DNA from 2 places in the Pseudovibrio sp. POLY-S9 genome. Region 2 is predicted to be linked to the other one. Evidence: riboswitches for the same ligand, from Rfam matches in the RefSeq annotation. Region 2 holds a riboswitch; the other holds the start of a gene.

Region 1 (7,370 bases), on a different contig from region 2:
CCGCTGAAGCTGTGATGGAGCCTGCATCCAATACCCAGCCCTACACGATGAGCGACAGTTGCCGCTTCAAGCATACAGAAGATTATCTCCGCAATCTCTTGGAGCAATTCGACTTTGCAACCCTCGACTTCACGCAGACCACACTCCGACAAGAGCACGAAAGTCCTGTGCTCGGACATCTTGTAGTCGCTCGCTATATGCCAGCGTGAGCGCTACAACCCGGCCATCAACGTTATCAGCACAACCACCAGCATTAAAATGCTTGGGTAGAAAGTCAGTGCAAAGCCGGTTCCACGCCATGGTGCCCCCTTCTCATAGCTGGCAAAAAACAGAATACGCCCGAGCGCAAACAGCAGCGCAGCTAACAGCGGTACCGACATCGTGCTACCGGGCATAACCGCAGCCCAGGCAATGTAGATGAACCCCGCCAACACCCCCTGCTCAAGTGTATTTTGCAAAATGCTCTGCAGCATCCTGGCTTCCTCACTGCCGTGGGTTAGCCCTCCTCCATCAATGTCATCAGCATGATAAAACCTACGCATTGCCAGACGACCTATAGAAATCATCAGCAATAAGGCAAGTGATAACAATGAAACCGCTGCCACCCAAAGTCGCTCAGAGGCATTCCAGTCCGCGGCAAATCCAAATGGATTGAGAAGCGCACCAAACAAAAGCACAATCGCGGTCACCAACGCTCCAACAATCATCCGCTGAAACACACCCCGCTGTTTTTCTGCAAAGTCCAATGCAACCTCCACTTAGAGAACATAATAGGAACAAACCCACAGCTATCTGCTGCGGACTGCTTGCGGCAAGGCGCTACCTCTCCTAGCCTAGGCACGTCTGATCAAGCAGGAGACTTTGATGACTATGGAAGCGCAGTTAGTTTTAAAAGTTGATAACGCCGCTGCGCGCCGCTTGTTTCTGCAGAAACACGCCCTTCTTGAAGCACCAACAGGCTCCTCGAAAGGAGAAGATCTCCTCGATCTCATTCACCGCATTGGCTTTGTGCAGGTTGATAGCATCAACACAGTAGAGCGTGCGCACCACATGATCTTGTGGTCACGCCGCCAAAGTTACCGCCCCAAACATCTCAAGAAGCTGCTGGAAAATGACAGAAGCCTCTTTGAGCACTGGACGCATGATGCCTCAATCATTCCAACCGAGTTCTTCCCTTATTGGCACTACCGTTTCCAAAAGAGCGCAGAAAGCTTGCAATCCCGCTGGAAGGTCTGGCGCGGTGCGGAGTATCAGGAAAAACTCAACCTCATTCTACGGCATATCGAAGAAAACGGCCCCGCTGGCACCTCAGATGTCGGCAAGGATGAGAAGCGCAGCAAAGGCGGGTGGTGGGAGTGGAACCCATCCAAAACAGCACTTGAATATCTCTGGCGGACCGGACAAATCTCCGTCTCCCGGCGTGAAAACTTTCAAAAACTCTATGACCTGACAGAACGCGTCATCCCTGAGGATCACCGCTCCGCTAAACCCAGCCATGCAGAAACCATAGAGTGGGCTTGCAACTCCGCAATCGACCGCCTCGGCTTCGCTACGCCCAGCGAAATTGCAGCCTATTGGGACAAATTAGACCTTGCCGATGTCAAAGCATGGTGTGAGCAAGCCCAGAAGCGTCAGGAACTGATCCTTGTTGAGATTCAACCTGCCAGCGACACGAAGCACAAATTATGTCTCGCACGCCCAACAATTGAAGATGAACTGAGATCCCTCGAAGCCCCATCCCAACGGATCCGCATCCTCAGTCCATTCGACCCGGCATTAAGAGACCGCAAGCGCGCTGAGTTTCTTTTTGACTTCAATTATCGCATCGAAATCTTCGTCCCTGAACCAAAACGGCAATACGGCTATTATGTCTTCCCCGTAATGGAGGGGGACAAGTTGATTGGCCGCATTGATATGAAGCGTGACAAAGCCTCCAATGCTTTGGCTGTAAAACGCTTTTGGCCCGAGGCTGGCATTCGCATGGGCAAAGGCCGCCAACAACGATTGGAAGCTGAACTGGAGCGATGCACCCAGTTTGCTGGCTGTGAAGATCTTCAGTTCCTCTCAGCTTGGCAAGGATAGCCCACTGGATGGCGGGACTATCAGAAACGTAAGTAACCTCCAATACTGCTGGTAAACGTCGCATTCTCGTCAGCACCAAGAGAGCAAATGGGCCAGCTTTTGCAAACTTTGTTGCGTATTCTGCTCTGCCTTGTGGCGCTGAATACCTCTGCCAGCCAGGCCCAACCTCTCTTCAATTTAGACGACCACTTCACCTTCAATCCGCAAGGCAAGTACCAACCCCGCTTCATTGGCCTGTTTGAGACAGATCGCAATAACACATCTGGAGCCGCCGAAGTCATCACGCCAGTCTTTCAGGACAGTCATGGCATGTTCTTCGCTGATGTCCGCTCCGGCAACTCCTCTGATGCTGTATATCTCATAAGTGCTGGCGGTGGCCTCCGTCACTTTGTGCGGCCAAACCTGATTGGCAGCACCTACATCTTCGTGAACTACAAGGAAGATTACGAACGCGGCCCCGCAACTGCAGTCACCACGGGCCTCGAGTTTCTGGCAAATAACTATGAGGCTCGCTTCAACGCACAATTCCCGACAAGCAAAGTCCGTATTCTGGAACCGGAACCGGGTAGCACAGACCAACGCGAAAGCATTCCTCTCCTCAACCTTTCAGGAGAGATTGGCTACGACCTCCCCGGAACTGATGATCTGGGGTTCGGCCTCCGCATCTATGCAGGAGGCTTTTATAGAACCGCCAACAACATTGAAGAGATAAGCGGGGCACAAGGACGATTTGAAATATCCCGTGCAGGCTGGTTTGGCCTACCTGGATTGAAGACCACATTTGTTGGACAGATCCGCTATCACAGCGACATCAACTATCCCATTGGTGCTTTTCAACTTCGCATAGGCCTTCCCATCGTCAAATATTGGAAGGGCATCACTGTCGATAACTATAATGAGCTCTCTCACATAGAACGTCGCATGACAGAACGTGTGCGACGCCCCCTCACTATTCACAATCGCACGCGTCGTATTCCCTAGAACTCCACTTAAAATGAAAGCCCTAGGCATTAAACCACTCGAAGCGTTACCCCTCCCGGTTTCAGGGCATCACAGACCCCCAGCATTAATGTTAATCTTTTCCGATAGGATACCGCTTCCAGCTCTTCCGGGGACAACCACATGAGGACTATTCCACTCACGCTCATTCCGTTCTTGCTCTACAACGCTGTGGCATTTAGGTGGTTTGAAGATCTAGAGCCGGTGCTTGATCAAGGCTACAACGTCACCCCGTGGGCTGCCATTGTATTCCAGATCCCACTGCCATCCGGACTGCTCGTTCCTCTGGATGTCGCCACCCTTCTGCTTGCAGGCACTTTGGTCCTGCTCTTCGTTGAGATCATCAAAGCCACCAGAACCAGCACACTCTCACTGGTAGATCACAGCTTGTCTCTGTTGATCCTCGTGGCCTACCTGATTGAGTTTCTCTCGGTGCAAGAAGCCGCCACCCCGCTCTTCCTTCTGCTCATGACCATCACGTTTCTGGATGTCATTGCAGGTTTCATCATCACCTTGTCCGGAGCACGGCGAGATGTAGTTGTGGCAACCAGCAACAGCTAACAACAAGTCCGCAGCATTGCGCTTTAATGCATAAAGGGCACCCGGTTGGATGCCCTCACGCCAGTCATAATGTGCAACACGCTTAAAGCGCGGCCAATGCCTTAGCAACATCTTCCAGCAGGTCATCTGCATCTTCCAGACCAACAGAAAGACGAAGCGTCTTGTCTGTAATGCCCAGCTCCAGACGCGCATCTTCTGCAACACTCTGGTGCGTAGTCGTCGCCGGATGGGTAATCAGGCTCTTCGCATCACCAAGGTTGTTGGAAAGGCTGACAATCTCCAACGCATTGGAGAACTTGAAGGCCGCTTCCTTACCACCCGCCAAATCAAACGCCAGCATGGTAGACCCACCCTGCATCTGCTTGGCCACGATATCCGCCTGTGGGTGATCAGCGCGGCCCGGGTAAATCAGGCGAGACACTGCAGAATGATCCGCAAGGAACTCTGCCAGCTTGCCAGCATTCGCAGTCTGACGCTCAACACGCAACGACAAAGTCTCCAGACCTTTCAGCAGAACCCAAGCGTTGAACGGGCTCATCGCAGGTCCGGTATGCTTGAACGGGTCATGGAATTCTTCCACAATCCACTTTTCATCGGAAAGCACGATACCGCCCAAACATCGGCCCTGCCCGTCAATATGCTTGGTCGCAGAGTAGATCACCACATCAGCACCCAAGGCCAGCGGGCTCTGCCAGATAGCAGTCGCAAACACGTTGTCTACAATAAGCCGTCCACCAGCTTCGTGAATAATATCCGCAACAGCTGGAATATCGATCACTTCAAGCGTCGGGTTGGTTGGGCTTTCAAGAAACGCCGCTGTGGTGTTCGGACGAACAGCTGCTTTCCATTGCTCAATATCAGTGCCATCAATCAGCGTGGACTCCACACCATAACGTGGCAGCAGCTTTTCGATGATGTATCGGCAGGAACCGAACAGCGCCTTTGGTGCAATCACGTGATCGCCAGCTTTAACGCAGGCCATAATCGCAGAGTTAACAGCCGCCATACCAGAAGCCGTGCCGCGTGCGGCCTCAGCGCCTTCCAGTTCGCACATTCGTCGCTCGAACATTCCTACGGTCGGGTTTGCGTACCGGGAATAAATATAGCCCGGATTCTCGCCCAAAAAGCGTGCTTCTGCCGCTTCTGAGCTGTCGTAAACATACCCTTGTGTAAGGAAGATAGCTTCGGATGTTTCACCAAAGCTGGAGCGCGTTGTGCCTCCATGAACAAGCCGAGTTGCTGGCTTCCAGTTCTTTGCGTCTGTCATCGCTCATTCCTGCCCGAAGAGATATTGCTCTACCCCTTCATTAAAAAACCCCGGCGCGGGCCGAGGTCTATACAAGAACCCGACCCTTTAGCTACTTGTTTTACGTGGTTGCAAGCCGGTCGACCAAATCACCACGGAATAGGCAGCGTTTTTACCTCGAAAATACACTAGGGTCAATCAATCAGCTTAGGTTGCAGACTTGGCGAGAGATCAAACTTACGTTAATCAGTGTCAGAACGATTTGAGTACCAGTGGGGCGGAACCAACAATGACAGGCATTCTTCCGGCAAAAGCGATTGAAGCTATGTTTGCCAGCGGTGCAATTCAAGCAGACAGAGTGCCCGACGAGGACCAGATTCAACCTGCCAGTCTTGACCTGCGCCTCGGCGTCAAAGCATGGCGTGTCCGGGCCTCCTTTCTGCCCGGCCCCGACGCGAAAGTGGAAGACAAGCTGGAAAAGCTCATCCTGCACGAGATCGACCTCTCCAAAGGCGCCGTGCTGGAAACCAACTGCGTTTACATCGTCCGCCTTCAGGAAGCGCTGGACCTCCCGGCTGAGCAATCCGCAACAGCCAATCCAAAAAGCTCCACGGGCCGCATTGATGTGTTCACCCGCGTCATCACAGACCAGGGCCGCGCATTTGACCGTGTTGAAGCCGGCTACAAAGGCCCGCTCTACGCTGAGATCTCTCCAAAGACCTTCCCTGTACTGGTCCGCGAAGGCTCTCGCCTGTCCCAAATCCGCTTCCGCGATGGTGAAACCCTCATCAATGATGAAGACCTGACCAAAGTGCACAACCAGCACACACTGGTGTCTGGCGGCAAGGACGAAGATGCCATCAACAACGGCGTACAGGTGTCCATCGACCTGAAAGGCTCTGGCAAAGACAGCCTCATCGGCTACCGTGCCAAGCGCCATACAGGTGTGATCGACGTTGACCGCAAAGACGCGCAGGACCCGGAAGACTTCTGGGAGCCGCTGTACAATCGCGGCGATGCAACGCTCATCCTCGACCCGAACGAGTTCTACATTCTGGTCTCGCAGGAAGCCGTCCACGTCCCACCACAATACGCCGCTGAGATGGTGCCATTCGACCCGCTCGTCGGCGAATTCCGCGTCCACTACGCAGGCTTCTTCGACCCCGGCTTCGGCCACTCCACCGTTGGTGGCACAGGGTCCAGAGCCGTTCTAGAAGTCCGCTCTCACGACGTTCCCTTCATCGTCGAACACGGCCAGACGGTTGGCCGCCTTGTTTACGAACACATGGAGGAAGTGCCAGAAACCCTTTACGGCGAAGGCATTGGCTCCAACTATCAGGGTCAGGCTCTGAAGCTCTCCAAGCACTTCAAAAGCAAAGAACCGGTAGGAGCATAAGCTGATGCCCCTCTTCACCGTTGAGCAGGAATACAACGCGATACTGGAAGAAAAGAAGTCACGCTTTCTTGCCTTTCTGGTACCCCATGTAGACTTTGCTCAGCGGCTGGCGGACCTTCGCGACGAGCACAAAAAAGCCAACCACCACGTCACCGCTTTCCGCAGAATGCTCCCCGAGGGACGCATTGATGAAGGCGGCAAAGACGATGGCGAACCGTCTGGCACTTCCGGCATGCCTACACTCAAAACGCTCATTGGTGCAGACCTTGTGGATGTGGGCGTCATCATCGTCCGTTACTTCGGTGGCACAAAACTGGGCACCGGCGGCCTGGCACGGGCCTACTCCGGCGCCGCAAATCTCGCCATTCGGGAAGCTGATCTTGTGCCATGGCTGCGCATCAAAACCCGCAGTGTCTCTGCCAGCTTCTCCAGCAGTGCCGAACTGGAACGCCAGGTCATACTGCTACAGCTTGAAATCATCGAACGCACCTTCACAGAAGACGGCGTAACCCTGCTCGTCAGCGGTCCTGAAGATCAGATCGACAAGCTTTAACCTTCTGTACCAGCTTACCTTTCCCGTTCTCTCAGCAATCTCACCGCACCCAACTAATTAAAATCCTAATAAAAACTTAAGCTTTGGCACGCGCCTTGCGATGTGAATCCCAGGAAATGGCATTTGTCTCATTTTGAGACAGTCGGGGGAGTGAAGTCATGCGTGTCACCCGCACTGGAAAAGCGATTAACACTGGAACAGACGCTGATCGTCGCTATCGCGATATCGGCTCTCGCCGTCACGCCAAAATCACAGAGCAAAATGCAGAGACTGTTTCAAGACGGAACACCTACGGGAAACCAGGCAAGGAACTGCAAGTCTCTGAGGATGTCGCCACCACGCAAACTCAGCACGAAAAAGACACCCAGTTCTATGAACTGCCAAAGCGCATCAACGTCTTCCGCTGCAACTCCGCTTTCCTCGCCCACCTCATCGGCATCAAAGAAAACGCCGCCCACCTGCGCGACCGCCGCCGCGTAGAACCCGAAGAAGGCGCCATCAGCTACACCACCACCGAAAAAGCCCCCCGCCTC
Region 2 (7,370 bases):
GTTGATGCCTTAAAGCAGTTCGCATTTAAATTGAAATACCTGAGCTGCTTTAGAGCGTGTTGCGTTCATTTGCATTCACGCCTCACGCTCTAATTTCTTTACTTTCAGCGAATTCTTGTCGTTTGATTGAATTCAATCAAACGGAACGCGCTCTAGTCTTTGTTTTTGCATATCTTTATCCGAAAACCGGTTTCCACTTTTCGGAGATACGCTGTCGTTCGTCGCGTTTGCATCAAAAACTTATTCCCCCTGGTTCCGCCAGCCCTAAGATTATCTCGTGTCCACGTACACGGGCAGCTGGCGGAGCGACCGTCAGTTCGGCGTGGGCTGGGCGGGGCTACCGGAAGACATAACGCATCCTCCGGCGGGTTCGTTGAAACACCCCTTGAAAGTCTTTAGTGCAGGGACCAAGCGGAAGCTGGTCACCCGATGGGCGTCTACACTGGCAGCTGCAGCTGTCAGGGACAAGTCAAACTGTCCTTTACAGCAACTGCCCAAAGAGGTGAGTTTCGAAGCAAAGCCTTGTGTTTTGTGAGACCTCACAGTGATGGGTAGGCACCTGCTCCCAATGCCTTTCGGTGGAGACCTTGTTTCATACAAAAACGCCCGGGCAAGGCGACAGCCAATGCCGAAGAAACTAATTTATATACAATGCGCAGGTATTGCCTGCTCGCCTTGCCCCTCCCGTTTCTCGGGATTTTAGCTTCACCACTGCATGAGAGGTCATGCGGTGCTTTTGGTGCTTGTGGTTTTACTCGCCAGCGACTGGCCTTTCAGCCGTCTTGCTGTCCCCTTTGTGGAACAGCTCGTAGATATCCTCCAGAGAGACACCTTTGGTCTCTGGTGCGCGGCGGATGGCGTAGACGGTTCCGATGCAACAGCATATGGCGAAGAACAGGAAGATCTCGGTGATCGTGAAGAGCTGGTTCAATTTGGGGAAACCGAACACAACGAGGAATGTGAAGACCCAGTTGACGGTTACTGCTACGACCATGCCTTTGGCCCTCAGGTAATTGGGGAATACCTCTGACATGTAGACCCATGGCAGCGGCCCCATGGAGAGGGAATAGGAGATCACGTAGAGGCAAAGACCTGAGACGGACAAAGCCGTGCCAATCCCGTCCCCCATGAGAAAACCTCCCACGATCAGGAACTGGGAGAGTGCGCAGGCGGGCAATCCGTAGACCATCAGGGGTCTGCGGCCAACGCGGTCAATAAGGAGCAAACTGGCAGCTGCGGCCAGAGCGAGTGCAGCGCCAAGCCCGACTGTTGCAGACAAGCGGCTTGCCTCCTCAGAAAAGCCCAGGTCGCCAAAAAGCTCCGGTGCATAGAGGATGACAGCATTGATGCCGCTGAGCTGTTGAAACAGGAAGGTGAAGACACAGAAACTGGTGATAGGCCGGTTTCGTGGATTGATGAGGTCCAGCCAACCTCCCTTTTGGTCTGCGACTTCGGCGAGGTCTTGTTCAATCCGCTTCACATTGCCTTTGACCCACGCCTCAGATCGGGTTGGTTCGATCTTTTCAAAGACGGCCTCAGCCTCTGCTGAGCGCTTTGCCATAACGAGCCAGCGCGGGCTTTCGGGGGCACTCCAGATTCCAAAAAGCAGAAACGCTGCAGGGATCGCGGAAAGGAGGAACATGAACTGCCAACGATTAATGGCTTCTGCGCTGTAGCCGAGATCAAGCGTGATCAGATTGGAGAGGTAGCCAATCAAGACACCAAAGGAGATCATGAACTGAAATGCGCCCAGCATACGGCCTCTGATCTTGCGCGGCGCAATTTCTGAGACATATTGGGGGCCAGCCATTGAGGACAGGCCAATCCCCATTCCGATGAGAGAACGGGCGAATGTGAGGATGAAAAGGTCTTGCGCCACACTGGATAAGACAGCTCCGGTGATAAAAAACAGGGCTGCGATGATGACCGTTGATCGTCTGCCAAATCTGTCGCTGAGATAGGCGCTCAGGTAGGCTCCGATCAAACCGCCGATGGACAAGGATGCGACCAGAAGCCCTCCCCAATACGCAGAGAATTCAAACTCTGCTTTGATGGGCTCATAAGCGCCAGCGATGACGCCTTCGTTGTAGCCATAGAGCAAACCACAGAGTACGGCGATACATGCCAGGAGGATAATCATGCGCATTCCCTTTAAAGACCAAGGGAAAGTATAGGCGGAGGTCTCTAACCAACCGGAGGACACACAGCCCTGAATTGAGCTGTTTTTCGCAAGACCCCAATAACGTTTGATCATATGCGGGAAAGAAAACCTAGATCGTTTCAGTGTCGCTATGATGATCCAGCGGCTTAAAACCGCACCTGTTAGGAATTACAGCATTGAGCTTTTCGCGGCCTTTGCCTTCAATTAAGCTTCCCGTCGCATGATCAGCGCAAGGCCTTCCCAAGCGCTTCAACCTTTGGCAACCAGGACTTACCATGATTGTTCTTCAGGAATTCCCCGCAGCTCGTTTTGATGAGTTTCAGATCATTTCCGTCTCTGAATACGCTCAGGACCTGATGGATAATCGCAAAATGGAGGAACAGGCCGCGCTGAAGAAAGCCGAGGAAGGCTTGTCAAAGGCCTTTCCAGAGGGAAAAAGCAACAAACACAATAAGCTGCTGAGCATCGTCAACAAGACGAAGGCTGGCGAAGTGGAAGTTGGGTTTCTCTGGTACTCCCTTCAGGATGATGCGTCTGCCTTCATCATGGATTTTCTGGTTTACTCAGAACATCGTGGCAAGGGGTATGCCTCCAAAGCTCTTGAGGCGTTGAAGGCGACATTCAAGAAAGATGGCCTGACACGTATTGGACTGCGTGTTGCCCCCGACAATCACGGCGCCATACGTACCTATTACAAGGCCGGTTTTAACGTGACCGGTTGGAATATGTCCTGCGAGGTTTGAGACGCGAACCATGCTCTCGCTGATTGACATTTTGTTGAAGTGACTTCATTTCCGTTGTGGGCTGGTGGCTGCTAGGGTTTTGGAAATTCCAATGCATGACCTGATTTAAGGATCTGAGATGATTGCACGCAAAGCTGCAAAAGCCCTTGCCGTTCTTCCTTTGCTTTATGCTGTGAGCCAGCCTGCGCAAGCTGCTGAGACCGAAACCGCGATTTTCGCTGGTGGTTGCTTCTGGTGTATCGAGTCCGACTTTGACAAGATCGAGGGCGTCCTTGAGACCACATCTGGTTACACGGGTGGCCGCAGTGCAAACCCGACCTACAAGCAGGTTTCTGCTGGTGGCACAGGTCATATTGAAGCGTTGGAAGTGAAGTTTGATCCGGCCAAGGTGTCTTATGAAGAGCTGCTGACAGCCTTCTGGCATTCCGTTGATCCAACTGATGCTGGTGGTCAGTTTTGTGATCGTGGTGAGAGCTATCAGACAACCATCTTTGCGACCTCTCCTGCGCAGCTGAAGGCTGCAAAGGCCTCCAAGAAAGCGCTTGGAAAATCAGGTGAGGTTAACCGCCCGATTGTAACACCGATCCGCACTGCAGCTCCGTTCTATGACGCTGAAGATTATCATCAGAACTACTATGAGAAGAACCCGATCCGCTACAAGTTCTACCGCTATCGCTGTGGTCGTGATCAGCGCGTCAAGCAGGTCTGGGGTCCAAATGCTTACAAAGGTATCCCCGGCGAACACTAAGGGCTTAGTATAGAACTCAAGAAGACCAGAGGCACTGCTCTGGTCTTTTGCTTTTAAGTGTGTTGTCGCAGGTCAGAGGAGATCCCTAGTCCTCGTAGTACATGCGATAGATCCCTCCGGCAGAGTCATCGGAGATCAACAAAGACCCGTCGCCAAGCTCGACCACGTCTACCGGACGGCCCAGATAATCGCCGCTGGCATCAATCCAGCCTGTTGCGACAATACTTGGGGCGCCAGCTTCTTCTTTCTCGTTGATGGGCACAAACACCACACGTGCGCCAATTGGCACTGAGCGGTCCCATGAGCCGTGCTGCGCGATGAAGACACCGCCCTTGTATTCTTCAGGGAACATATCGCCCTGATAGAACGTCATGCCCAAACTTGCGGCATGGGCATCCAGTTCGACTTCCGGGTTCACCACGCCACTTGGGACAGGCTCGTCGATGTAGTGCGGGGTACGGACCGTTCCACCGCCATACCATGGGAAACCGTAGTTCTTGCCCGGCTCGGTGGCCTTGTTCAGCTCTTCGGGCGGGATGTCATCACCCATGCCGTCCACCTGATTGTCGGTAAACCAGAGATTGCCGGAGTTTGGATGGAACTCCAGGCCCACGGAGTTTCTGATCCCGGTCGCATAGACCTGACGGTCCATACCATCTGCGGTGATGGAGATAATGCCGCCGATGCCGAGGCTGTCATAAAGCTTCAGCTTCATCTTGGGCGGCACGTTGTAAGGCTGGCCAAGAGAAATGTAGATGCGGTCATCCGGGCCCTGATCACACACACGGGAGGAGTGATTGTAGCTTTCTTCAGAGGGAGGGATAAGCATGCCCTTGCCGACCAGCACCTTCAAGGCTGGCTTGCCCTGCTCTTTGTTTTCCAATGCGTTCGGAAAACTCAGAACACGGTTTTGCTCTGCAAGGACCAATGAGCCATCTTTTGTGAAGCACACACCGTTGGGGATGATGAAGGATTGATCTGGAGCGAACTGGCGAACTTCTGCAGCTTTCTTGCCCTCTTCATCCGGAGTAACGACCCAGACTCTGTCCGTGGTCGTTCCTACAAAGACAGTTTTGCCATCAGGCGCGACGGCCATATGACGGGCATCAGGCACGGCTGCATAAGGTTCGATGTGGAAGCCTTTCGGCATGACCACAACTTCAGCGTTGCGAGCCAGAGTTTTCTGTTCTTCAGAGACCTGCTCCACAAACTCTGTTTTGACACCATCGACCATTTTGGTGGTCGTTGCTGCCAGAGAAGTGGTTAGCAGCAAGGCGTAGGCGCACCCTGTCAGGACTCCAAAGAGAACGGGCTTTGTGGTGCACATCGTTTTTTCCTTCCTGAAGAACCTAGAAATTTGACTGAGAAAATTTATCGGAATATTTGGAATGCTCTGCCTTTTTGAGCCGTCACTATGCGCTCATTCAAAGTCTGAGGAGAATACTCAGATATGACGGGAATTCGGTTTATAGAACCACAAAAATTGAAGATATTCACTTAGCGGAAGTTGCGTTTTGTGGTGCTAGAATACGACACAACGTAAGTTTGAAAGTGTGGACAAAGAACAAAGGAAAGGTGCCCACTTGCAATTGCCTCATTTTCGTGCCAAATCCTACGCATCATCAAGAGAAGGGCTGGCGCCCTCGCCAACCTGCCTAACCGGGCAAGGTGGTCTCCGCCAAAAGGGATGTGGTTTCGAAGTGAGGACGCTGTCTTCATCATTCGTAACAACCAAGCGGTAGTTTCAATGGATTTTGCGCCAGTCCTCCTCGGGAAACCGATGGAGGATTTAATGTTTGATATTGCTGGTCAGCCACAGTCTGCATGGCAATCGTATGTATCTGAATATGTGCCTCAATCTTTGAGGGAAGCCGTCGCACACCTTGCCGACGAGTTTACTGCTGCCTATTTGCTGGATTGCCTGATTTTAGAAAAAGGGCTGCGCAGTCGGTTGCTTTCCAATTCAACCCGACAGCCGAATACGCCTTTGACCACCGACGAGCGCTCCGACCGGTTTGCTGTGTTGCTTCGGCTTTGGGCAGAAGGCTGTCACACGGTTGTCGACGAGCGCTTGTTTGCGGATACCGCACGTCGTCGTCCTGAAGAACTGGAAGCCTTGCGTGAGTACTTCAGGCAAAACGCGCTGCGCTCGAAAAAGAAATTCCCGAGCTAGTTAAGCTGCACTAAAATAAGAACTGATTTTTAAGCTGCGCGGCTGCCGAATTTTGCGGGAGGCGTGGCAAATGGGTCTGCGAACATTGCAAGCCACAGGCTCTGCGCGATGCGCTGTGCAGTTGCTAAAAGAAGCGGTGCGGCTTCTGGTGAGAAAATCGCATAGACTTCGTCTTCAAACAGGTCCATCCACTCATGGAAATTCTCAGTGGTGACCCCTTGAATTCTCGCGTGAGCGGGAACCGGCTTGCCTTTATACGATCCAGTTTTTAGCAGAACAGACGCCCAAAAGTGCTTCATCTTGTGTAGATGCGGACCCCAGTCCTCACCCATTTCTCTCAGGAAGATCGGCCCAAGCGTTTCATGCTGGCGAACCTTGCCGTAAAAACTCTCAACCAGATGATTGATCTGGGCAGGTGTGATGGAAGGATCAAGCGGTGTCCGTTCACGCGCTGACATAACGGGAATTTTTGATGACACTGCTTGTTTCCTATTCCTGGTCCGCGATCCGCTTAAGCCTTGTTGTATTTAGCACGTTGCTCTTCAGAGATCACAATCGGTTTGCCGTCATCGTCAACAGCAACAAAGGTGAACTGAGCATTCGTAACCTTCTCGCGATAGCCAAAGCGGTGGCGTAAAGCCCAGGCCTCAATGGCAAGCGTTACAGAGGTTCTGCCAACACGGAGGACGTTGGAGTAGACACACATTACATCGCCCACTTTAACAGGGCGGATAAAGGTCATGCTGTCGATCGCAACAGTCACAACACGCTCCATGGCGCACTGGCTTGCTGCAATACCGGCGGCAATATCCATTTGAGAGACAACCCAACCGCCGAAGATATCGCCAGAAGCATTGGTGTCTGCCGGCATCGCCATTGTGCGCGTGGTCAGTTCACCAATTGGCTGCTCTTCTTCGACAGCGTCTCTTGTATCATTCATAGTTCTAAAGCTCCGTAGATCCACCAGAGGAAATGCTATGCATGGCGAAGCTCAACTACTCAAGCAGGGATCATCGCCATATGGAAGCAATCAACAACCTGGGTCGCACATTTCTTGGTGTTGGCCCGAGCGGTTTCAGCAACGCATTCATCTACTGCATTCTCGAATAATTTCAACCAGCTGGCAATATCATCGCTGCATACCTGCTTTGCAGCACCACGATACTTGCCAAGTGGACGGCCAGAATAGCTTCTGTCTTTCATGAGAGCGGAGCACCAGAATCGCACGGCCTGAGCTTCGTAATCCTCCCAGTCGCACTTCATGCTATTTTGGTAGACTGATGCCAGCTCGCCATTGTGACGGAGTTTATCTGAATGACTGGCAACCAAAGCACGCACTTGAGAATGCGTCAGGTCAGGATGGATTGGTGTACACTCGTCCTGCGGGCGAATGTCAAAATGCTGATAGGTCATCTCGGTGTTTCAGGAGCCTTGCAAGAACAAGGCCCATGCCCTTCTTGTTACTTCGGGTCACTTTTACTCAAATACCGAGTTTAAAGCTCTGCGGCAGCTCGTAGCACCTCCGGCTTTTCGAGGCAGTAATAT

The links. Region 2 has a riboswitch for S-adenosylmethionine ahead of PPL9_RS16510 (hypothetical protein). Riboswitches for the same ligand answer to the same signal wherever they lie in the genome.
Region 1: linked by a shared signal. The riboswitch ahead of PPL9_RS00300 (O-succinylhomoserine sulfhydrylase) and the one ahead of PPL9_RS16510 (hypothetical protein) in region 2 are both predicted to bind S-adenosylmethionine.

What each region holds. Positions count from the first base shown of each region.
Region 1 covers NZ_LCWX01000006.1:26,334-33,703, forward strand. The annotation lists gene PPL9_RS00275 (methyltransferase domain-containing protein) at 1-209, shown strand, start outside; gene PPL9_RS00280 (MAPEG family protein) at 213-746, opposite strand; gene PPL9_RS00285 (crosslink repair DNA glycosylase YcaQ family protein) at 871-2,082, shown strand; gene PPL9_RS00290 (hypothetical protein) at 2,170-3,063, shown strand; gene PPL9_RS00295 (hypothetical protein) at 3,205-3,642, shown strand; gene PPL9_RS00300 (O-succinylhomoserine sulfhydrylase) at 3,725-4,909, opposite strand; SAM riboswitch at 4,977-5,054, opposite strand; gene PPL9_RS00305 (2'-deoxycytidine 5'-triphosphate deaminase) at 5,178-6,284, shown strand; gene PPL9_RS00310 (YigZ family protein) at 6,289-6,837, shown strand; gene PPL9_RS00315 (hypothetical protein) at 6,996-7,370, shown strand, end outside.
Region 2 covers NZ_LCWX01000166.1:77,563-84,932, forward strand. The annotation lists gene PPL9_RS16485 (alpha/beta fold hydrolase) at 1-13, shown strand, start outside; gene PPL9_RS16490 (sugar porter family MFS transporter) at 752-2,140, opposite strand; gene PPL9_RS16495 (GNAT family N-acetyltransferase) at 2,437-2,904, shown strand; gene msrA (peptide-methionine (S)-S-oxide reductase MsrA) at 3,023-3,652, shown strand; gene PPL9_RS16505 (PQQ-dependent sugar dehydrogenase) at 3,738-4,979, opposite strand; SAM-I-IV-variant riboswitch at 5,267-5,397, shown strand; gene PPL9_RS16510 (hypothetical protein) at 5,445-5,825, shown strand; gene PPL9_RS16515 (group III truncated hemoglobin) at 5,855-6,304, opposite strand; gene PPL9_RS16520 (acyl-CoA thioesterase) at 6,337-6,765, opposite strand; gene PPL9_RS16525 (group III truncated hemoglobin) at 6,825-7,238, opposite strand; partial or broken gene PPL9_RS16530 (helix-turn-helix domain-containing protein) at 7,319-7,370, opposite strand, start outside.